DNA from 4 places in the Neorhizobium galegae bv. orientalis str. HAMBI 540 genome. Region 2 is predicted to be linked to each of the others. Evidence: predicted binding sites of a transcription regulator. Region 2 holds the regulator's gene; each other region holds the start of a gene.
What was found. The regulator LexA, encoded in region 2, represses DNA repair genes until DNA is damaged. The targets are predictions, from matches to a motif close to TGTTCNNNNTGTGTTCNG.
Positions count from the first base shown of each region.

Region 1: the regulator LexA is predicted to act here: its motif matches at 4,161-4,178, upstream of RG540_RS22355 (YifB family Mg chelatase-like AAA ATPase).
Region 3: the regulator LexA is predicted to act here: its motif matches at 3,925-3,942, upstream of dinB (DNA polymerase IV).
Region 4: the regulator LexA is predicted to act here: its motif matches at 2,896-2,913, upstream of RG540_RS19825 (ImuA family protein).

Region 1 covers NZ_HG938353.1:4,624,313-4,629,865, reverse strand. The annotation lists gene RG540_RS22370 (peptide chain release factor 3) at 1-791, opposite strand, end outside; gene dut (dUTP diphosphatase) at 890-1,360, shown strand; gene cysK (cysteine synthase A) at 1,490-2,458, shown strand; gene RG540_RS22355 (YifB family Mg chelatase-like AAA ATPase) at 2,532-4,067, opposite strand; gene gshB (glutathione synthase) at 4,263-5,213, opposite strand; gene RG540_RS22345 (cupin domain-containing protein) at 5,288-5,553, opposite strand, start outside.
Region 2 covers NZ_HG938353.1:1,529,978-1,535,530, forward strand. The annotation lists gene RG540_RS07845 (ComEC/Rec2 family competence protein) at 1-1,105, shown strand, start outside; gene lexA (transcriptional repressor LexA) at 1,086-1,805, opposite strand; gene RG540_RS07855 (VOC family protein) at 2,006-2,878, shown strand; gene kdsA (3-deoxy-8-phosphooctulonate synthase) at 2,882-3,730, shown strand; gene eno (phosphopyruvate hydratase) at 3,841-5,115, shown strand; gene RG540_RS07870 (FtsB family cell division protein) at 5,279-5,553, shown strand, end outside.
Region 3 covers NZ_HG938354.1:1,552,669-1,558,221, reverse strand. The annotation lists gene RG540_RS29900 (cold-shock protein) at 771-974, opposite strand; gene RG540_RS33520 (hypothetical protein) at 1,608-1,733, shown strand; gene RG540_RS29890 (hypothetical protein) at 2,179-2,487, opposite strand; gene dinB (DNA polymerase IV) at 2,793-3,881, opposite strand; gene RG540_RS29880 (LysR family transcriptional regulator) at 4,578-5,474, opposite strand.
Region 4 covers NZ_HG938353.1:4,106,006-4,111,558, forward strand. The annotation lists gene RG540_RS19815 (error-prone DNA polymerase) at 1-477, opposite strand, end outside; gene RG540_RS19820 (Y-family DNA polymerase) at 474-1,895, opposite strand; gene RG540_RS19825 (ImuA family protein) at 1,936-2,874, opposite strand; gene RG540_RS19830 (metallopeptidase family protein) at 3,047-3,484, shown strand; gene RG540_RS19835 (DUF1737 domain-containing protein) at 3,502-3,708, opposite strand; gene RG540_RS19840 (HpcH/HpaI aldolase/citrate lyase family protein) at 3,705-4,607, opposite strand; gene RG540_RS19845 (hypothetical protein) at 4,715-4,942, shown strand; gene leuD (3-isopropylmalate dehydratase small subunit) at 5,080-5,553, shown strand, end outside.

The DNA.
Region 1 (5,553 bases), 1.6 Mb from region 2:
AGCGCATCGATGAGGTCGCGCACGCCGAAATTCCGCAAAGCCGAACCGAAGAAGACCGGCGTCATGTGGCCTTCGAGGAAAGCCTTGCGATCGAACGGCCGGCAGGCCTCGATCGCCAGTTCGGTCTCCTCGACGAAGGCGGCGCGTTCGTTTTCCGGCAGGCGGTCAGCAATGCTCTGCGGGCCGTTGACTGGGGTCGCCTTGACGTCCGTATCCGAGCCGCGGACGGTATTGTCCGCCAGGTTATAGGAACCGCAAAAACTCTTCGAACGGCCGATCGGCCAGGTGACTGGAGCGGTGTCGAGCGCCAGCTTCTCCTCGACTTCATCGAGGATCTCGAACGGATCGCGGCTTTCACGGTCCATCTTGTTGACGAAGGTGATGATCGGGATATCGCGCATGCGGCAGACTTCGAACAGTTTGAGCGTCCGCGGCTCGATGCCTTTTGCGGCGTCGAGGACCATGACTGCGGCATCCACCGCCGTCAGCGTGCGATAGGTGTCGTCGGCGAAGTCTTCGTGGCCGGGCGTATCGAGAATGTTGAAGACGTTGCCGTCATATTCGAAGGTCATCACCGAAGTGACGACCGAGATGCCGCGTTCGCGCTCAATTTTCATCCAGTCGGACCGGGTCTGGATACGGTCCCTCTTCGCCTTCACTTCACCGGCGAGCTGGATCGCGCCGCCGAACAGAAGCAGTTTTTCGGTCAGCGTCGTCTTGCCCGCGTCCGGATGGGCAATAATTGCGAATGTGCGGCGGCGGGAAACCGCCTCGGCAATCGTTTCGGGCATTTTTTCTAGATCCTTTACGTTGCCGCGTATCTAACGACTCCGTGGATAACTTTCAATTCGTGTTTGACCGGAGCGACAGTGGGTCGACAAATGACATGATGAACATTCACGCCCCCTCCTCGCCGAAGCTCAATCTCGTCCGCCTTCCTCACGGCGCCGGCCTCGATCTGCCGGCCTATGAAACCGCCGGCGCCGCCGGCATGGACCTGCGCGCCGCCGTCGAGGACGACATGCCGCTGACGATCGCGACCGGCAGAAGGGCACTGGTGCCGACCGGCTTCATTTTCGAAATTCCGGAAGGTTTCGAGGCGCAGGTGCGGCCGCGCTCAGGCCTTGCCTTCAAGAACGGCATCACCTGCCTCAACACGCCCGGCACGATCGACAGCGATTATCGCGGTGAGGTGAAGGTACTGTTGATCAATCTCGGCGACGAGGATTTCGTCATCAGCCGCGGCATGCGGATCGCGCAGATGGTGATCGCGCCGGTGACACAGGCTCGGGTGGCCGAGATTACAGAAACCTCGACGACAGCCCGCGGTGCCGGTGGCTTCGGCTCGACCGGTCTTTGAACGCAAAGGCGTTTTCGTTCCCGACCACTTCCGGGAACAAAATTTCCATTTCTCTTTCCGTCCGGTTCCGCCTTGCTGGCATTCGTCGGGAACACGCCCTAACTTCTCTCCAAACCCAGGGAGAGCACCATGCCAGAGACCAGAAAGCCGGGACGCGGCCGCATCTATTCCTCGATCACCGAAACCATCGGCGACACCCCCATCGTGCGCCTCGACAAGCTGGCCAAGGAAAAGGGCGTGAAGGCCAATCTTTTGGCCAAGCTCGAATTCTTCAACCCGATCGCATCCGTCAAAGATCGCATCGGGGTGGCGATGATCGAAAGCCTGGAGGCTGAAGGCAAGATCACGCCCGGCAGGACGACGCTGGTCGAGCCTACGTCCGGCAATACCGGCATCGCGCTGGCCTTCGCAGCGGCCGCCAAGGGATACAAGCTGATCCTGACGATGCCGGAAACCATGTCGATCGAGCGCCGCAAGATGCTGGCCCTCCTCGGCGCCGAGCTGGTGCTGACCGAAGGCCCGAAAGGCATGAAGGGAGCGATCGCCAAGGCGGAAGAACTCGCCGCTTCCCTTCCGGACGCGGTCATCCCGCAACAGTTCGAAAATCCGGCCAACCCCGAAATTCACCGCAAGACGACGGCCGAGGAAATCTGGAACGATACCGATGGCAAGATCGACATCTTCGTCTCCGGCATCGGCACCGGCGGCACGATCACCGGTGCCGGCCAGGTGCTGAAAGAGCGTAACCCGGCACTCAAGATCATTGCCGTCGAACCGGAAGAATCGCCGGTGCTCTCCGGCGGACAGCCCGGGCCGCACAAGATCCAGGGCATCGGCGCAGGTTTCGCACCGAAAATCCTGGACACGCACATCTATGACGAGATCATCACCGTCAACAGCGGTGAGGCGATGGAGATGGCCCGCCTGGTGGCCAGGCTCGAAGGCGTGCCGGTCGGTATCTCCTCCGGTGCGGCGCTGCAGGCCGCCATCGAAGTCGGCAGCCGCGAAGAAAACGCCGGCAAGACCATCGTGGTCATCATTCCATCCTTCGCCGAGCGTTATCTGTCGACGGCGCTTTTTGAGGGATTGGGGAATTAGTGGATAGTGGGTGGTGTCGGGCGAAGCCGGCGTCATACAAGCCGCTGAGAGCTTCGTTCACCACTCCCTACCCTCACGCCGCGGCCGTCGCCAGCCGTTCGCCGGCCATGCGATAGGAAATCGCCTCGGCGAGATGGAGGCGGCCGACGGTATCCTTGCCGTCCAGATCGGCGAGCGTGCGGGCGACCTTCAAAATGCGGTGGTATCCGCGGGCTGAGAATTTGAGCTTTTCCGCCGCATCCCTGAGCAGCTGGAGACCGCCGGGATCGGGTTCGGCGATCTTCTCGATCAATGCCGTCGAGCAGCGGGCATTGGTGAGCACGCGCGGATAACCCGCCTGTTCAAACCGCTCCCGCTGCCTGTCACGCGCAGCCGCTACGCGCCTGGCGACATCCGCGCTACTTTCCGCCGGCCGCGGACGAATGAGATCGGCAGCGGACACGGCCGGCACGTCTATGCGGATATCGATCCTGTCCATCAGCGGCCCTGAAATGCGCCCCTGATAGTCCGACATGCATTTTGGCCCACGTGCGCAGGAATGGCCGGGTTCGCCTGCCATGCCGCAGCGGCATGGGTTCATGGCGGCGACGAGCTGGATACTGGCGGGATAGGAAACCCGATGGTTGGCGCGGGCGATAATGCATTCGCCGGTCTCCAGCGGCTGGCGGAGCGCGTCCAGCGCCTGCGGCGAGAATTCCGGGAATTCGTCGAGGAACAGCACGCCGTGATGGGCAAGCGATGCCTCCCCTGGCCTGGCGCGCAGGCCACCGCCCACGAGCGCTGCCATGGTGGCCGAATGGTGTGGCGTGCGGTAAGGTCGGCGATCGGAAAGCTTGCCGCCGGAAAGCTGGCCGGCGATCGAATGGATCATCGACACTTCCAGCAGTTCGGCAGCTGAAAGCGGCGGCAGGATGGACGGCAGCCGGGCGGCGAGCATGGATTTTCCGGAGCCGGGAGGACCGACCATCAGAAGATTATGCCCACCGGCTGCGGCGACTTCCAGCGCCCGCTTGGCGCTTTCCTGGCCTTTGATGTCGACGAGATCCGGCAGGTTGGCAGGCAAGGCGCGGATCGCCGGCTGCGGACGCGAGATGACCTGGGTGCCGCGGAAATGGTTGGCAAGCGCGATCAGGCTGCGCGGCGCGATGATATCGATATCGGCCCCTGCCCAGGCGGCTTCCGCGCCGCTGTCGGCCGGGCAGATCAGGCCCTTTCCCAGAGCGTTGGCGGCGATTGCCGCCGGAAGTGCGCCGGCCACGGGCGCAAGCGTGCCGTCGAGGTTCAGTTCCCCAAGCACGACATAACCGGTGAGTGCATCTCCGGGAACGGCGCCCAACGCCGCCATCAGGGCCAGCGCGATCGGCAGGTCGAAATGCGATCCTTCTTTCGGAAGGTCGGCCGGCGCCAGATTGACGGTGATCTTCTTCGGCGGCATGGCAAGGCCAGAGGCGTGCAACGCCGCCTGCACCCGCTCGCGGCTCTCGGCCACCGCCTTGTCCGGCAGGCCGACGATATGCATGTTGATTTTTCCGGGTCCGACCATGACCTGCACGTCGACCGGAACGCCTTCTATGCCCTGGAATGCAACCGTGCTGACGCGCGAAACCATATCCACCCCGCCCCTAACTTCATGTCCAGGACGCCAGCGATACACGCTTTCCGTGCCAAGAATTGCAATCTGGCATAGAAATAAGAATGAAACAAGAACATTAATCGAACAACTTCACGCATCCGCTGCAAGTGGGTTGCAGGCGGTTGCATCGTGAGAACAAAGGCAATCAGTATCCGAAACCCCTTGCCTGCATCAGGCGCGTTTTGCCTCGATTGCATCCCAGAGGAGGCTTGCGACGTCGGCGCCGCCGAACTTCTTGACTTCGCGGATGCCCGTCGGGGATGTGACGTTGATCTCGGTCATGTAATCGCCGATGACATCGATGCCAACGAAGATGAAGCCGCGCTCGCGCAGGGCGGGTCCGATGCGGGAGCAGATTTCCTTCTCGCGCGGCGTGATCTCGGTCGCCTCGGCGCGGCCGCCGACATGCATGTTGGAGCGGCTGTCGTGCTCGGCGGGAACCCGGTTGATCGCGCCGACCGGCTCGCCATCGACCAGAAGGATGCGCTTGTCGCCCTTGCGCACGGCCGGCAGATAGGCCTGGGCGATATAGGGTTCACCGCGATACATCTGGCCGAACATTTCGAGCAGCGACGTGAAATTGCGATCGTCGCGGGCGGAATGGAAAACCCCGGCGCCGCCATTGCCGTAGAGCGGCTTCAGGATGATGTCACCCATCTCCTCGCGGAAGCGGGCGATTTCGCCCGGATCGCGGCTGATCAGCGTTGCCGGCATCAAATCGGCAAATTCGGTGACGAAAATCTTCTCAGGCGAGTTGCGCACCCAGGCGGGGTCGTTGACGACAAGCGTTTTCGGGTGGATGCGCTCGAGCAGATGGGTCGAGGTGATATAGCCCATATCGAAGGGCGGATCCTGACGCAGATGCACGACGTCCATCTCCGAGAGGTCGATGCGCTCCTTGTCGCCGAGCGTGAAATGATCGCCCTTGACGTCGCGAACCTGCAGCGGTTCGACGGCTGCAAAGATCTTGCCGTCGCGCATGGTCAGGCGGTCGGGGGTATAGTGAAAGAGTTCGAAACCACGCGCCTGCGCTTCGAGCGCCATGGCGAAGGTGGAATCGCCGGCAATGCTGATGCCGGAAATATGGTCCATCTGGAACGCGACCTTGCGGATTTTCGCCATGACTTCAGCCCCCTAGGATTGGCCCGCCTGATGTAGGATGGCGAGCCCCCAAAGGCAACTGCAATCGGCCGATATCACGCGGAGATGCCGACCTGCGTCTTTGCCCGCAACATGTTGCGCAGGCGGAAAAGCATGGCGATCGGCTTCGGGAAAGGCCGGCGGATGAAGGCGACCTTCTTGAGATAATTGTCGATGCGCCAGGTGGCCCAGGTCCGGCCCTTGAAATAGCCGACATCGCCTGCCGTCAGCGTGCGCTGCGTGCCGTCATCGGCGGTCACGTGCACCTCGCCTTCGAGGATCACCACCGTCTCGTCCCAGTGGAAATACCAGCGGAACTCGC
Region 2 (5,553 bases):
GCCGTTCCGTCACCCCATGGTGATGCCCGTCCTAGCCTCCCGGAATTTCGCAGCCGGCGTTTTCGTCACCTCGCTGATCGGCGGCGTTTCGACCGCGATGTTTTCGGTCGAGCATTTTCATCGCATCGCCACCTATGGCCTCGCCGCAAACCTCGCAGCCATGCCGATCATCTCTTTCGTGGTGATGCCGGCCGGTCTGGTCGGCATGCTGCTGATGCCCTTCGGTCTTGATGCTCCTTTCATGAAGCTCATGGGCCTCGGTCTGGAAGCGGTGATCGCCATTGCCGGGCACGTGGCCGCCTGGGGCGGTGATGTCGGGATAGGCCGCCAGCATCCATGGTTCCTGACGGTCTCGACGGCAGGCTTCCTGCTGCTGACCCTGCTCAGGACGAAGCTAAGGCTGATCGGCCCGCCGCTGATGGTGACCGCTCTGCTGTTTTCCTGGCATGAGCGATCGATGCCCCTGGCGGATATATTGGTCTCGGAAGACGGGACGATGGTGGCGCTCGTAGACGAGGGACGGGTTACTACCAATCGCGCCCGCCCGCCTGATTTCATCTATGATCAGTGGAAGAGGGCGCTTCTGCTCGGCGACCCGACCAAACCGGATATGTCGCCAGCCAGAGACAAGCCGCCCGACCGCAAGCCATCAGGCGCAAAAAACGATAAGCGCCGTGAGTTGACCTCGGCGGAACTCGAAACCGTGAGGTTGCGAATAAGCCAGGTGACTTCCGCCCGCTTCACCTGCGAACCGAAGGCCTGGTGCGCCGCAAGCACGGACAACGCCATCATCGTGGCCGTAGAAGACGGCCGTTATGCCGGCGCTGCCTGCGACGCCGCCGATCTTGTCATCGCCCCGCGGGCACGCTTCGACCGATGCCGGTCCGGCGGACTGATGATCAATGGCACGACGCTCAGAAAGACCGGCGCGCTGGAGATTTCGTTGAACGGCACGGGCGACATACGACGCTGGCAGGTCCGTGCCGCAATGGCAGCCGAGGACAGGCCCTGGACCCGGCACCGCCACCATGATTGGCGAAGCCAGAGTTTCGACAACGCGTTGCCGGAACCGCTCCGGCAGCTGATCAGTGATAACGGCGGATGAGGCCGACGAGCTTGCCCTGGATCTTCACCCGATCAGGCCCGAAAATGCGGGTTTCGTAGGCGGGGTTGGCGGCTTCGAGCGCGATCGAGGCGCCGCGGCGGCGAAAACGCTTCAGCGTCGCTTCTTCATCGTCCACTAGCGCCACGATGATGTCGCCGGGATTGGCTGTCGTGCCGTTGCGGATGATCACGGTGTCGCCGTCGAGAATGCCGGCCTCGATCATCGAATCGCCCTTGACCTCCAGCGCGTAATGTTCTCCGGAGCCGAGCATCTCGGCCGGCACGGAGATGTCGTGCGTGTTGTTCTGGATCGCCGAGATCGGCACGCCGGCGGCGATGCGGCCCATGACGGGAACGGTCGTGGCGTTCGACGAGCCATCGTTGGCTGCGAGTTTCTGAGGTGCTGCGACCGGCTGCGGTTTGCCGAGGCTGCCCTCGATGACGCTAGGCGAAAAACCGCGCCGCGGCTGGATGCTTGGCGAATAAGCCTCCGGGAGCTTGATGACTTCCAGCGCGCGGGCCCGGTTCGGCAGGCGGCGGATGAAGCCGCGCTCCTCGAGCGCCGTGATCAGACGATGGATTCCGGACTTGGAAGCAAGGTCGAGCGCGTCCTTCATTTCGTCGAATGACGGCGGGATACCGGATTCCTTCATGCGTTCGTGAATGAACAGAAGCAATTCCTGTTGTTTGCGCGTGAGCATCTTTTGGCACCCTCAGAGTCGGAAACAAATCCAGAACGGACACTATATGTTCCATATGTGTTCCGCAAGTCCCTAAATTTCTGTGAAGTATGATGATTTTTTCTTCATAGATGCGTGCCAGATATCTGGTGTCACACCACTTGCGCGGCGCCAGCCCGCTGCCAAAGTAGCTTTGCGATTCCAATTCAGGGGGCCCTCGCGTGAACGCAAGACCGATCGATCATCTCGTGCTGCCGGTGGCGGGACTTACCGCTGCGCGTTCCAGGCTCACGGAGCTCGGTTTTACAGTTGCGCCGGACGCTTTTCATCCTTTCGGCACCGCCAATGCTTGTGTGTTCTTCTCGGATGGGACCTACCTGGAGCCGCTGGCTCTTGCCAACCGACGCCATGCGGGTGTTGCGGCAAAGCGCGGCAACGTTTTCACCGCCCGCGATCTCGCCTTCCGCAAGACGTCCAACCGGCAGGGCTTTTCCGCTCTCGTTGTCGCGACCCGGGACGCGATGGCCGATCATGCGCGTTTCAAGATGCGCGGCGTCTCGGCAGGCGAGGTGCTGGAATTTTCCCGCGGCATGACCCTGGCTGACGGTTCCGAGACGCAGGCGAGCTTCCGGCTGGCATTCGCCGGCGATCATCGCGCGCCCGAATTCTTCCTGTTTTCCTGCCAGCGCATCAACCCGCTGCCCGCAGATCGCAGTGGGCTGGAGCGGCATGCCAATACCGTTACCGGCCTGAGCGAAATCATCCTGTCGGCCCCGACGCCTGCCGATTTCGCTCCGCTGGTCGAACAGGTGCTGCTGACCAAGGCCGCGCCGGAGGCTGCACCGCTCCAGCTTGCCGCGGCCAATGCCCGCATCCGGATACTGCAGGATCGGGAGCTCGAGGCGGAATTTGCGCTTCAGCCGACCCCGGGCGCCGAAGGACTGCGCGGCCGGGCGGTCATCTTCAAAACCGCCGATCTTGCCGTGACAGAGATCACCCTTGCTGCTAATGACGTCGCATTCGTCCGCCGGGAGGGCCGCGTTCTCGTCTCGGCGGCACCCGGCCAGGGTGTTTTGTTCGGCTTCGAGGAATAGATCATGGAAGTTACCGCAAACTCCAGCGTCTCCGTCGGCGAAGGAGGCGGCAAGGTAGTTTTCGCGCAGAACGCAAAACTGTCGCTGATCGCCGGTCCCTGCCAGATGGAAAGCCGCGACCACGCCTTCATGATGGCAGGCGCGTTGAAGGAACTCTGCGGCAAGCTCGGCATCAGCCTCGTCTACAAGTCCTCCTACGACAAGGCCAACCGCACGTCGATTTCCGGCAAGCGCGGCATCGGGCTCGAAGAGTCGATGGAAATCTTCGCAGACCTGAAGCAGGAGTTCGGCTTTCCGGTTCTGACCGACATTCATACGGAAGAACAATGCGCTGTCGTCGCAAAGACGGTGGACATCCTGCAGATCCCGGCTTTCCTGTCACGCCAGACGGACCTGCTTGTCGCCGCTGCCAAGACCGGCCGCGTCATCAACGTTAAGAAGGGCCAGTTCCTGGCGCCCTGGGATATGAAGAACGTACTCGGCAAAATCACCGCGAGCGGCAATCCCAACGTATTGCTGTGCGAACGCGGCGCGTCCTTCGGCTACAACACACTCGTTTCCGACATGCGTTCATTGCCGATCATGGCGTCCATGGGCGCACCGGTGATCTTCGATGCGACGCATTCTGTGCAGCAGCCTGGCGGGCAGGGAGGCTCCACCGGAGGAGACCGCAGCATGGTGCCGGTCCTTGCACGGGCAGCGGTTGCCGTCGGCATTGCGGGCTTGTTCATCGAAACTCACGAGGATCCGGACAACGCTCCGTCGGATGGCCCGAACATGGTGCATCTGAAGAACATGCCGCAGCTCCTCGAAAAGCTGCTCGCCCTCGACGCCGTCGCCAAGGCGGCCTGAGCGCGCCCACAAAAAGCACGCAAACTGCTTCGATTGTAATTTTCGTGTCATTGATTATGAGACATTTTCAGTGACCTCGTGACGTCAAGTCCAAACCCAGGGAGAGACCCTTGACCGCCATCACCGATATCATCGCCCGCGAAATTCTCGACAGCCGCGGCAATCCGACCGTTGAGGTGGATGTCTATCTGGAAGACGGTTCGATGGGCCGTGCGGCCGTTCCGTCGGGCGCCTCCACCGGCGCACATGAAGCCGTCGAGCTGCGTGACGGCGGCAAGCGCTATCACGGCAAGGGCGTCGAAAAGGCGGTCGAAGCCGTCAACACCGAGATCTTCGATGCGATCGGCGGTTTCGATGCAGAGAGCCAGATCCATATCGACAAGACCATGATTGCGCTCGACGGCACGCCGAACAAGTCGCGCCTCGGCGCCAATGCCATCCTCGGCGTCTCGCTCGCCGTTGCAAAGGCTGCCGCCGAGACCTCGGGCCTGCCGCTCTACCGTTATGTCGGCGGTCCGAATGCGCATGTCCTGCCGGTTCCGATGATGAACATCATCAACGGCGGCGCTCATGCCGACAATCCGATCGACTTCCAGGAATTCATGATCATGCCGGTCGGCGCCGACACGCTGAAGGACGCCGTGCGCATGGGCTCGGAGATCTTCCACGTCCTGCGGAAGGAACTGGCGGCCCAGGGCCACAACACCAATGTCGGCGACGAAGGCGGTTTCGCACCGGGCCTGAAGAGCGCTCCGGAAGCCCTCGATTTCATCATGAAGTCGGTCGAGAAGGCCGGCTACACCCCAGGCGACGACGTCTGCCTGGCGCTCGACTGCGCCTCGACCGAGTTCTTCAAGAACGGCAAGTACGAGATGGAAGGCGAGGGCCGCACGCTCGAGCCGGAAGCCATGGCCGATTACCTCGCCGAGCTTGCAGCCAAATATCCGATCATTTCGATTGAAGACGGCATGGCCGAAGACGATTGGGCCGGCTGGAAGTACCTGACCGACAAGATCGGCGCCAAGTGCCAGCTCGTCGGCGACGATTTGTTCGTCACCAACTCGTCGCGCCTGCGCGATGGCATCAGGCAGGGCGTCGCCAATTCGATCCTCGTCAAGGTCAATCAGATCGGCTCGCTGTCGGAAACGCTCGATGCCGTCGAGACTGCCCACAAGGCGGCCTACACCGCCGTCATGTCGCACCGCTCGGGCGAAACCGAAGACTCGACGATCGCCGACCTCGCCGTCGCCACCAATTGCGGACAGATCAAGACCGGCTCGCTGTCGCGCTCCGACCGGCTTGCCAAGTACAACCAGCTTATCCGCATCGAGGAAATGCTCGGTCCGCAGGCCGTTTATGCCGGCCGCAGCGTCCTGAAGGCCTGACAGCCTCCTAGGTTCGACATTTTCATGGAAGCCCGCGCCGAAAGACGCGGGCTTTTTTCGGACTCGATTCTGGTCAACGATTGCTTAAGCAAGTTCTGCGAATTTGAAGCTCTGTTTCGGATCGATTTGAGATCCCGTAAGCGTGGCAAGGCGTTAGAGCGGTATGTGGACAAAGCATCATAAGAAAAGAAAATTCGGCCGTTTTGTTCTTCCCGCCATCACAGTCGCGTTTCTTTGCTACTTCGGCTATCATTCCATCCACGGCGATCTCGGCTTGATCGCCACGGAGGAATTCGAACGTCAGCGGCAGGCGCGTGCAGGCGAGCTCGCAAAGTTGACCGCACGGCGCGAGACGCTGGAGCGGCAGGTTCAGCTGATGAGCGATGGTTCGCTTGACAAGGATATGCTGGACGAGATCGCCCGTTATCAGCTGAATGT
Region 3 (5,553 bases), on a different replicon from region 2:
GTGATCAATCCATGGTCCCAATAAAGGTGATATTCAGCTAAGTGTCCTTGAGTCCGATTTCCACGAGACCGCCGAAGAGGAAATGCCCGAAAACCGTTCGGAAGTCCTACTCATCGCCGCGGAGGATCCAGCGTTGGAAGAGACTTCGCGTGAGCGGCCGCTTCGCCGGAGTAGGGGAAATCCTCACCGAGCTGGCGGTCGCCGTCATAAACTTTGAAGGTCGGTCCCTCGAGCTCAACAATCCTATAACCGTTGACGTACTCGACCTTCGGCGTTTTCCATCCCATTATCAGCTTCCCTCTTAGTATCTCTACAGCCGCAGCTCGCGCTCGCCGGCACACAACAACATTCTTTGTCCCGGAATCACCAAGTCAACTTGCACCCGCTCATGTTTATCAGGAGGGACGTTGAATGGCTTCGATCTCATCGACCTGGTTGCGAAGTGCGGACGGCGGATTGCGATCGGCGTCGCGTCCGGCCGCTATACCGTCCGCGAGCTCCGCTCCCCGCAGCCAGTCAGTCGCTCCCGAAACCTTATCACATCTCGCGGGGCAGCGTAGCCCTGTCCGGGACCTACCCGTCGGGACCTCGCTGTCAATCTAACGGCTCGCTTGTCCACCCTACATCCAATCTCAGCAGGCTTGCTATTCCGGCGCGCTGATCTCGTCGATGTACCACATGGATCAGCTTGGCTCGTTGACGAAACTGCCAGCTCAAGCTGAACAGCGCTTCCTGGCAGAGCCCTGTATTTCGCGAAGCCGATTTCTTAGTCAAAGAACCGAGACGTTCTCTGCTTTTGATTTCCCGGTTTTGCGATCTTGCCCCAGTTCGAAGCTCACCTTGTCGCCTTCACGGAGCGATCCGCCGCGCTCGAGTGCGGAGACATGGACGAAAACGTCTTGTCCGCCATTCTCGGGGGTGATGAAACCAAAACCCTTGTCGTCGTTGAAAAACTTCACTGTACCAGTCGCCATAAATACCTATTCCCGTGTTCGCAGAGTTGTGGGTGCACTCTATAGCGGGATGACCGCCGTGGATACAATGATCGTCGCGAATATTGCCAATGGCCAACGTGGATACAGAGACAGACGTACGGGCTACCACCACCGCAGCGATGGTTTCTGGTACCCTTAGCAGCATTCGGTGCTGTCGCTATCATCGGCGGTGCCATCGCGAGCCGGCCTCGCGCGGGTGGGGGCAGCCATGCACAGTGGTGTACAAACCGCTATCAGTCCTATCGCGCTGACGGCAACACGGATTCTCCGCGCGCAGGCGTGCGAGCGACCTGTTCATCGCTCTATAGATAAAGCCAGTTTCGGATGGGTGCTCTAGTAGGCATTCCTGATGCGGCTTCATCCCTGCGTTAACTCGCCCTTTCCCGAGCCGCTGGCCGTCCCGTCCGTTCAATGGGGATCGGTATGGTGTCGGTAACTCGCAAGTTATGGCTTCCGCGATTTGCTAACTCTCCTAAGCAATCATGGAAGGGAGTGCGGGTCGAAGAAGAAGTCCAGCTGGTGTGCTTTCCTGTGCGAAAGCGAGACGCAATTAACCTCTCGGTAACGAAGCCGGAGCATGAGTCTGGGGCTCAATCGCTGAGAGGTTTTGTCATGCGTGTTCCCGGTGGTGCTGTGCTTTTGGTTATCCCGATTATTGCGGTGCTGCTGTTTGGCGCGTCGCTCGCTTGGGACCAGCTCGACAAACTCGATCCCATCGTGACTGGCGCGATCCGATAGAAAGATATCTATGCCTTCCTCAACCAGCTCCCACGCTCGCTTTTGATTGAGGAAGGGCTTGGCAGGTGGAGCCCGGTTGCCATTGCAATCATCGGCATGAGTCTCATCTTGCCGGGGAGGACTGCTTACGTTGACGCTAAGATGGACAAGCCGGTACGAGCTTCAAGTGAGATAATATTTGGGGCTTGGCTCACAAATTCATGCTTTCCGAATGGCGGTATTGTAGGGATCAGGAATTAGCACTTGCCGAGAGCGCTATTTTGGCTGCGCTCGGGCAGCGCAATGGTCGCTGACGAGCGCGGCCTTGCGCGCGATCGAATCTCGTCGCGCACGGTCCACGCCAGGAATGCCATTGCCAGCATGGCGGCCGGGAAGCGAACGTTGCTGGCGCAACGATAGCGGAGAGCCGCTGGAGCGCACCAAACTAAATCCGAACGCACCATCCTTACGTGCTGTTCTTAGCACGGCTACGCCGCTGCCGGCGCTCTGTCGAAAGATCGGGCAGATTGCCCTCCAGCTCCAGGCTGGTGTGGTCGCGGTCATCCGCCGAGAATTCTCTTTCGATTTCCTTGATCGCGTCTTCGAGCCTGTGCAGTTGGGTTGGCAGAGAACCATGCCCAGCAGGCATGTCTGCGCGTGTAAGAAGCCTTTCTATTCCACGGCGGGCGGAAGCATAGATACGTTGCCGCCCTTCGACCGTGGTGTCGTTGGAGCGCTGGATGGCTTGGCGGAGTACGGAAATAAGTGCTGACATAGGATCCTTGCCGCGATGAAAGCATGGAGCTAGGGCCAGATTGTCAGTCGTCAATTGTGCGAATTCGCGCTAAATCCAACTGTTTACTATTTCCAAGCGCCGGCGCAGTCTATCCTGTAACGTTGTTGAGCTGCCATGGGTCAACGCGCTCCCCTTGCGCCATTTCACGACCGCCAGATCGCTATGCTGACGCGCGATCAACGCATAACTGGCTCGAGGGGCTCCTTCCTGAACCAGACATCTCGCATAGGCTTCCGCCGGGCGCTCCGCCGTTCAACCCTTCCTGCTCAGACAATGCTGGCATTCTAAAGCGCCAGCCACAGCTGCGATTCCGCGATCGGTGCTCGCCGTTCCAGCGAAGACAGCGACACGCCGAGCAGGCGGATCCCTTTTCGCGGTGGGAAGATTGGCGCGAGCAGCCGGCCGACTACGTTCTCCAGCTCGGCGATCGTTGGTAGAGGAGCCGCAACCGTTCTGCTGCGGGTGATCTGAGTGAAATCGGCATATTTGACCTTCAGTGTCACGGTCTTTGCGCCGATTTCATTGGCCTCGCAGTAACCCCACACTTTTTCGATCAGCGGCTGAAGCCCTTCGCGGGCAGGCTCGTAGGCGTGGAGGTCCTGCGAGAACGTATCTTCGGCGCCAACGGATTTGCGCACCCGGTCGGGCCTGACCTGGCGCTCGTCGAATCCGCGGGCGATGCCGTAGAAATAGGGTCCCGACTTGCCGAAGTGGTCGACGAGGAATTCGAGCGTCTTCTGCTTGAGGTCTGCGCCCGTCTCGATCCCGAGCCGGTGCATCTTCTCGGCCGTCGCCGGCCCGACGCCATGAAATTTCTTGACGGAGAGCGCTTCCACGAATGCCGGTCCATTCTTCGGGGTGATGACGGCCTGGCCGTTGGGCTTGTTCAGATCGCTCGCCATCTTGGCGAGGAATTTGTTGTAGGAAATTCCTGCCGACGCGTTGAGGCCGGTCACCTGCTTGATCCTGACACGGATTTCCGATGCGATCTCGGTGGCGAGCTCCATGCCCTTCAGGTTTTCGGTGACATCGAGATAGGCCTCGTCGAGCGAAAGCGGCTCGATGAGAGGCGTGTACTCTGCGAAGATCTCACGGATTTGCTGCGACACGGCCTTGTAGACATCGAAGCGGGGCGGCACGAAAATCAGCTCCGGACATTTGCGCTTCGCGGTGACAGACGGCATGGCCGAGTGAACACCGAATTTGCGGGCCTCATAGCTCGCCGCCGCCACCACACCGCGGGCTGCCGATCCACCGACGGCAATCGGTTTGCCGCGCAGGTCAGGGTTATCGCGCTGCTCGACCGATGCGTAGAAGGCATCCATGTCCACATGCACGATTTTGCGGATGGTGGGCGAGCTCGTGTCGTTCATGGCGGCTTCAGCGATCGTGATGTTATCCGCCAGCCTTCTACCTCGAAACAGAAGGGGAACGTAGCAGTCTTCGCCGCGATATCAACCATTTCGATGACGCTGGTGTCCAAGCCAGAAACTACCGGGCGCCTCAGGGGTTCTCGCCCTGTAAACATCAGGAGCAAGAGACAGCAGCAGTACAGCCCCAAAACACCACACGTCCATATGCCGAGGCCAATCGCTGGTAGACGAGGCCCGATCCAGCTCTGAGAGCTCCCGAGGGCTTATGCTTAACAGCGCGCTAGCGGTTCGGCCTAGTCGCTGCGGCGCGGTCCCGGCCGGCGATCACGCGGCAGCTTCGACGCAGGTGCCCCGATCCTGACGATCATTCCATCACATCAAATAAGCTCGATCTGCGCGACCGCTGCTTCAAGTTTATGTTCATCGCGAATCTCGCTGTGGAAGAGTTCGAGCAATGTCGCCGCAGCCCCTCAGCTTGCGGGCTCTTCTTGCGAATGCCACCCGCTGCGCGTCGGGTTGAGGGGCTGCGCCTTGGCGGACCAGCGCAGGCCCTTGTTTGCCCGGATCGGCTTGTCCGCTAGATGGTTCGTCCGCTAGATCAAGTGGGGACAGCCCTTGGTTTGCCCAGCAAAGCGCTAGCGGGTTCATATCCTGTCAAAAACACCGATTTCCACCGATCGACCGCCCAAGCATACTTCATCTGGTATTGTTGACAGCGTACATCATATCCTGCATCCGCCCTACGATGTCGTCCAGCACTGCAATGCGCTGCCCGCCTGACGGACGAATGGCGAAGTAGGAGACTTCGATCTTCGGCTCGAAGGGAATAGCGATGATGTCGGCGCCGGCGGACCGAAGGCTGGTGTGATCGACGATGCCGACACCCATTCCCGATGCAGCGAAATAGCAGCAGTTCAGCATCGAGGTTTCCATCGTGCTGATCGGTTGATGGTCTTCATTCGAAAAGGCGCGGTCCAGCGCCAGCCTGAGCGGCGAATTGCGGCCCGGGATCAGGACGCGCTCGTCCAGAAGGTCGGCGGGCGTGATGACCTTGCGAGACGCCAGCCGGTGGCCGGGCGCCATGGCGGCGACAGCATGCGAACCGTGCAGCAGGACGGCATTCTTGTCGGCCATACGCGGCGAGCCGAAGACGAAGCCGAGATCGTAACGGTTTTTCTCGACCATATCCCAGATATGGCGGCTGTTTTCGACATCGATCACCAGTGGGATGTCCAGACGGTTGCCGACAACATCGATGATCGCCTGATGCAGGTAGGGCCGGACCAGCGAGGTGACGCTGGCTATCCTCAGCACGATGTTCTTGTGCCGGCGGATATCGTCGGCGGCCTGAGCGATCTGGTCGAGCCCGAGATAAAGCCGCTCGACCTCCCGGAAGAGCTGCGTCGCCTCGGCTGTCGGCATCAACCGGGTCCCGACCCGTTCGAACAGCCTGATCTCGACGATTTCCTCCAGGTCGCGGATGAGGCGGCTGACGGCAGGCTGCGTGACGCTCATCGCCTCGGCGGCGGCGGTAATGCCGCCCGTCATCATCACGCTTCTGAAGGCTTCGACCTGTCGTGGCTTCAATCGCATGCGCTTGGCTCTCCCATAACATTAGGACATGAACGGAACACCAAATGCAATTTTTCTTTTCTGGCCCGAGGCTTTAATG
Region 4 (5,553 bases), 2.1 Mb from region 2:
GGCATCTTCAGCACGCGAAAAATCCGGAACGACGGCGAGCATCATTTCTTCCTTGCACCATTCGAGAAGATCCCATCCCTCAAGGATGCAGGAACCCTTCTCCGTCCTGAGGTTTCCACGGCTCAGAAGACGACAGAGATTCGCCCAGCCTTTCCGATTCAGAGGATAGGCCAGCACGTCCGGCGTATCGTCGGCGAAGACGAGCCGTGCCCCCGGATAAAAGGCGCAAGGTTCGATTGCCTCTTCTTCGTCTTCTTTCCTGCCTTCCTTCTTCTGACGCTCGTAGGTCTCCTTCATATTCCGGACCTGACTATGGGCGCGCACTACGCCGGCAACCGAATTCCGATCGGCAATCCCAAGCCCGGAGAGACCAAGCACACTCGCGGTAACAACCATTTCCTCCGGCCTTGCCGCGCCCTCCAGGAAGGAGAAGTTCGTCTTCGCGCCGATCTCGAAAAAAACGGGAGCGTCCGTCATGCGAAAATCCCATGCACGCGCCAGGTCGGCGCAGTTTTGCCGGCAACGTAATGACCGGCGCGGAAAATCCAGAAACGGCGGCCAGCTTCACTTTCAAGCCTGAAATAGTCGCGCTCCTCGACATCTTCCGCGTCATTCCACCATTCGGGCGAAATCCGCTCCGGCCCCTCCGCACGGATGACTTCATGGACGATGCGGCGCCAGCGGAAACGCTGGGGAGGGCCATCGGGCACCGTTGCCGCGAAGGCTTCCATCAGTTCCGGATGACGGAAGAGCCGCAAGGGGCGGTCGCTTCTCGGCGCGAAGGCAAAAATTTCCTCGGTTTTTTCCCGGACAATCCGCGAGGCAATCGCCGGCACGAACACTTCCGCGCGCTCCGGGACGTGGCTCTGCTTCGGTTCGGCGATCTGCAGACAGTCGGCCCCGAGCCGGGCCGAAACCCGATCGACAAAATCGGCAAGCGAGATTTCGCTATCGCCATTGCCGGTGAAATCACCCTGGGAAATCCTGAAGGCATCGTATTGCAACACGTTGAGGCGCAGGAGCTCGAAACCAAAGCCGGCATCGAGGTCATCGTGCACGGCGTTCAGGCGCTCCGAAAACAGCGAGGAGATCCGTTTCGGATCCTGCAACGGCTGCGAGGCACCGGCGGCGATGCGAAACACCCGGCCATCGACCCGGAAAAGCACCAGTTCGAAAACACGTCCCCCGACACCACGGGCTTCCAATTCCGATTTCAATGAAATGGCAATCTGGCCGGTCAGCTGCAAGATATGCTCTTCCGCCTGGATCGGTTCTGGAAGCCTCCGCTCGGCGGAAAGGGCCGCCACGGGCCGGCGAGGCGAGATGGCTTCCTCATTGTGACCGAGCGCCTGATCCAGCCGAAGCAATAGATGAATGCCGAAACGGCGAGCCAACGGCGCACGCGGCATCGGCAGAAGGTCGCCGATCCTTTTCAGTCCGAGCTTGTAGAGCGCCGCGATGGTGGCCTCATCGATACGCAAAGCGTTGACCGACAGAGGCGCCAGCACCGCCTCCGTCACCTGGTCGGCAATCACGCCGCCGCGGCCGAAGCGACAGGCGGCCCAGGACAGGCCCGGTGACGAGGAGATCGCCCCTTTGACATCGAATCCCATCTGCAAAAGTCGGCCAAGAATGTCCTTGAGCAGAGCCTCCTCGCCACCGAAGAGGTGGGTGCAGCCGGTTATGTCGAGAAACAGGCCTTCGCGGCCGTCCAGCGCCACCAGCGGGGTGTAACGATCGCACCAATCGGCAATCGCCTCGAGAAGGCCCTGGTCCGCCGCGCCATCCTCGTCCACCACGTCGATCTTCGGGAACATGGCGCGCGCTTCCGCCAACCCCTGCCCACGCTTCAGCCCGAGACGTTCGGAAACCTCGTCGAGCGCTGTGAGCCGCATGGCGTTTTCGCGCCGGCCGGCACAGAGGATCGGAGGATGTTCAGGACGCCCTTTCGAACGCCATGACAGTCCCCAGAGCCGGCGCGCGATCCTGTCGGTCGGCAGATGCGGGAAGACGAGCGCCAGGATGCGCTGGCGGGTTGTGGAAAGAGAAAGCCTCTCCTGCCTCTCGGCCGAGGGAAAATTGACGGTCATGGGGATTCCACTCCAGAAGTAGGGATAGCGGAGCCGGGATGCGGCTCTTCTCCAGGGTCAGCCTGAAAACGGGATGACCGATGCTGCCGCCAAGCTCGGATCCCTCCGGAAGATGCCGGCGAGCCGCCGGCGCCGGTTCGACAAGAAAGCGGAACGAGGCGCTGCTTGCCTCCTCCTCTCCCGCATGCCGCAACAGAAAGAGCGGCCGTCCCGCCGCCTTTGCCCTCAGACCCAGCCTGCGGCTTTCGGTGAGGCCGAAATGCCTGGGGTTGCCCCGGATTTCGAGAATGGTGGCGACAACAGCCCCGCTGGCCACCGCGGTCTCCGCAAGCCACAGGGCATCGTCCAGCTTGCGCGGCGAGGCGTAAAGAACATCCCGCAGGCTCAATCCGAACTGTTTGAGGCCGACGGAATAGGGAATTCCGGCCTCCTGTGTGGACACGACATCGCCGATCCACAGAACCGGCGCGTCGCTTGGTTGTCTCGCCTTGAGGTGAGAGGCCAGCGAGAGAGTAAAGCCGCTTGCTGCTCCGGCATCTCCCATCAGCAGCGAGCGGATTTCCGTGATGCCGTCGAGCGGCAGGCCACCTTCCAACGCGGTATCCATCGGCGGTATGCCGAATGGCAGACGAGGTTGATTATTCCTGGTTTTCTGGCCTTCCGGATCGGCGGCGGAGTCCGCCTGTTCCGCCGCGGCAAGTGCCGGGAGAGATTTCCCTTCCAATCTGGCGATCTGTTCGCGCAGGGCAAAAAGCGTCTCCTGCGCCGTGGCGTGCTCGGCCATGGCGTCAGCTCCATTCGTACATGTTCTCTTTATGTTCTTATGGATTCCAGAGCTGGCCGAAAGAGTCAACAGCCAAATCCTGGGAATCTTTTCCTCGGATCCTAGGCCGATGATTCTTCACTCGAAAAATATCGCGGGAGGTACTATATGGGCCTGATCAGAAGGAGAGCATATGGCCCGCATCGACCAGACCGACGATTGGCAGGATCGCCACGCACCGACGATCAGCACGTTCGAGTCGCTGGCAATCGAGGCCTATGGTCATTTACCGGAGGAATTCCGGGCTCTCACCGTCAACCTGACGATCGAGATCGAGGATTTTCCGGACGACGACGTTTTCGAGGATATGGCTCTCGAGACGCCTTTCGACCTGCTCGGCCTTTTCGAAGGCCGCGGCATTTCCGAGCGGTTCAACATGGAAACGGGTGAATTGCCGAACCGTATCCGGCTTTATCGCCGGCCGATCCTGGATTATTGGGCGGAAAACGAGGAAACCCTGGGCGATATCATCACCCATGTGCTGATCCACGAGATCGGCCACCATTTCGGCCTCAGCGACGACGACATGGAGCGTATCGAGGCCAGCGCCGACGAAGCTGCTCAGCGCTGATCCTCTCTGACTGGAGCTTATTGCTCTCCGAGCTTCATCTCGGGATCGTATTCCTTGCCATGAACGGTTTTGGTCACCGCCTGGCCGCACTGCATTTCGCCGGTCGTGGCGTTGAAGGCGTAGGTCGGCGAACCGGAAAGTTCCCAGCCCTTGTTCAGCGCCGCCGTCACCTTGTGGCAGAAGGAGGAATCGTCGGGACCGCTGAGGAAGCGATAAAGTTTCATGGCGTTTTCTTTCGTTCGGCGATGATGCGTGCCTTGGCGGTAAGCTTTTCAGCCTCCATCAGGTGCAGCCGCTCGACCATCTTGCCGTTGAGGTTGATGACATTGAGATGTTGCGCACCCGGTCCCGCGAAGGCGGCAATCACCGCTTCCGCCTCTTTCACGGCCTGGGGATCCGGCCCGAAATGCCGGTTGGCAGGTTCGATCTGGGCCGGATGGATCAGCATCTTGCCGGAAAAGCCCATGGCGCGTCCCTGGGCGCATTCCGCCTCAAAGGCTTCTGCATCCTTGAAGTCGTTGAAGACGCTGTCGATCACATCGATCCCATGGGCGCAGCCGGCAAGCACGATCTGCATCAGCCAGGGCACCAGATAGGCCCGGCCGGGCTGCGGCAGCACGCCGGTCTCCTTGCGCAGGTCGTTGAGGCCAACCACGAAACATTGGAGCCGCTCGTCGACAGGGGCAATCGCCGGCGCATTCAGGACGCCCTTCGGCGTTTCGATCATTGCCCAGATGGCAAGATCGTCCGGCGCTCCGGCCTCGGACAGGATATCCGCCACCGCCTGGACCTGCGACATGTGCTCGACCTTCGGGATCAGCACCACGTCGGGAGAGACCTCGGTCACCAGGTCCATATCCGCCTTGCCGAATTCGGTTTCGAGCGGGTTGATGCGGATGATCGTTTCCCTGCCCTGGAGCGGGTTTTCTTTAAACAGTCGGCGCAGGTTGTCGCGGGCTTCCGCCTTCTTTTCCGGCGCGACGGAATCTTCCAGATCGAAGATCGCCGCATCGCAATCGAGGCCATGCACCTTTTCCAATGCCCTCGCATTGCCGGCCGGCACGCTCAGAATCGAGCGGCGAAGGTGAATGGGGGCAAGTTTGATATCGGTCAAGGCAGTCATCGCCGCTTTGTGCCAATCTTTTTGGTCTGCGGCAATACTGCATGCCCAAAGCCCCTTGCAAGAAAGGGCGGAAGGCTCCACATTCCTTGATGAGAAAGGTATATACCATGCAAAACATTCGCGTATTCTTCGTCATCATATCGGCCATTGCCGTGCTCGCCATGGCAGCACTTCTGACGGCTTCGCTGACCGTCGCCTTTGCCGGCATTCTCGCGGTTCTGTCCATCGGGCGTGCGCTTTCGGCGCGGCTGAAGCCGGTTCCGGTACGGGCCAAGGCGAGCAAGCGCGAGATGCGCGTCTGGAACGACGGCCGCGGCACGATCATCGACCTTTGATCGCGCCGAAGCGGTAAAGAGACGAATGCGCCGGTTTCCGGCGCGTGGGCGTACCGGTTCACGCCAAACAGCCCTTCAAATCCGCGTCAATATGCTTTATGGCAGCTTCCGCAGATAAGTCCACGTGGAGGCAGATCATGGAAAAGTTCACCAAGCTCACCGGCGTTGCAGCGCCGCTTCCGGTCATCAATATCGACACGGACATGATCATTCCGAAGGATTACCTGAAGACCATCAAGCGTACCGGTCTTGGCAAGGGTCTCTTCTCGGAAGCCCGCTACAAGGACGACGGTTCTGAAAATCCCGATTTCGTGCTGAACAAGCCGGCCTATCGCAACGCCAAGATCCTGGTCGCTGGCGACAATTTCGGCTGCGGCTCCTCGCGCGAACACGCTCCCTGGGCGCTTCTCGACTTCGGCATCCGCTGCGTCATCTCGACGAGCTTCGCCGACATTTTCTACAATAACTGTTTCAAGAACGGCATCCTGCCGATCGTCGTTTCCCAGGAAGACCTGGACAAGCTGATGGACGATGCCGAGCGCGGCTCGAACGCCATCCTTTCGGTCGACCTCGAAGCCCAGGAAATCACCGGCCCGGATGGCGGCTCGATC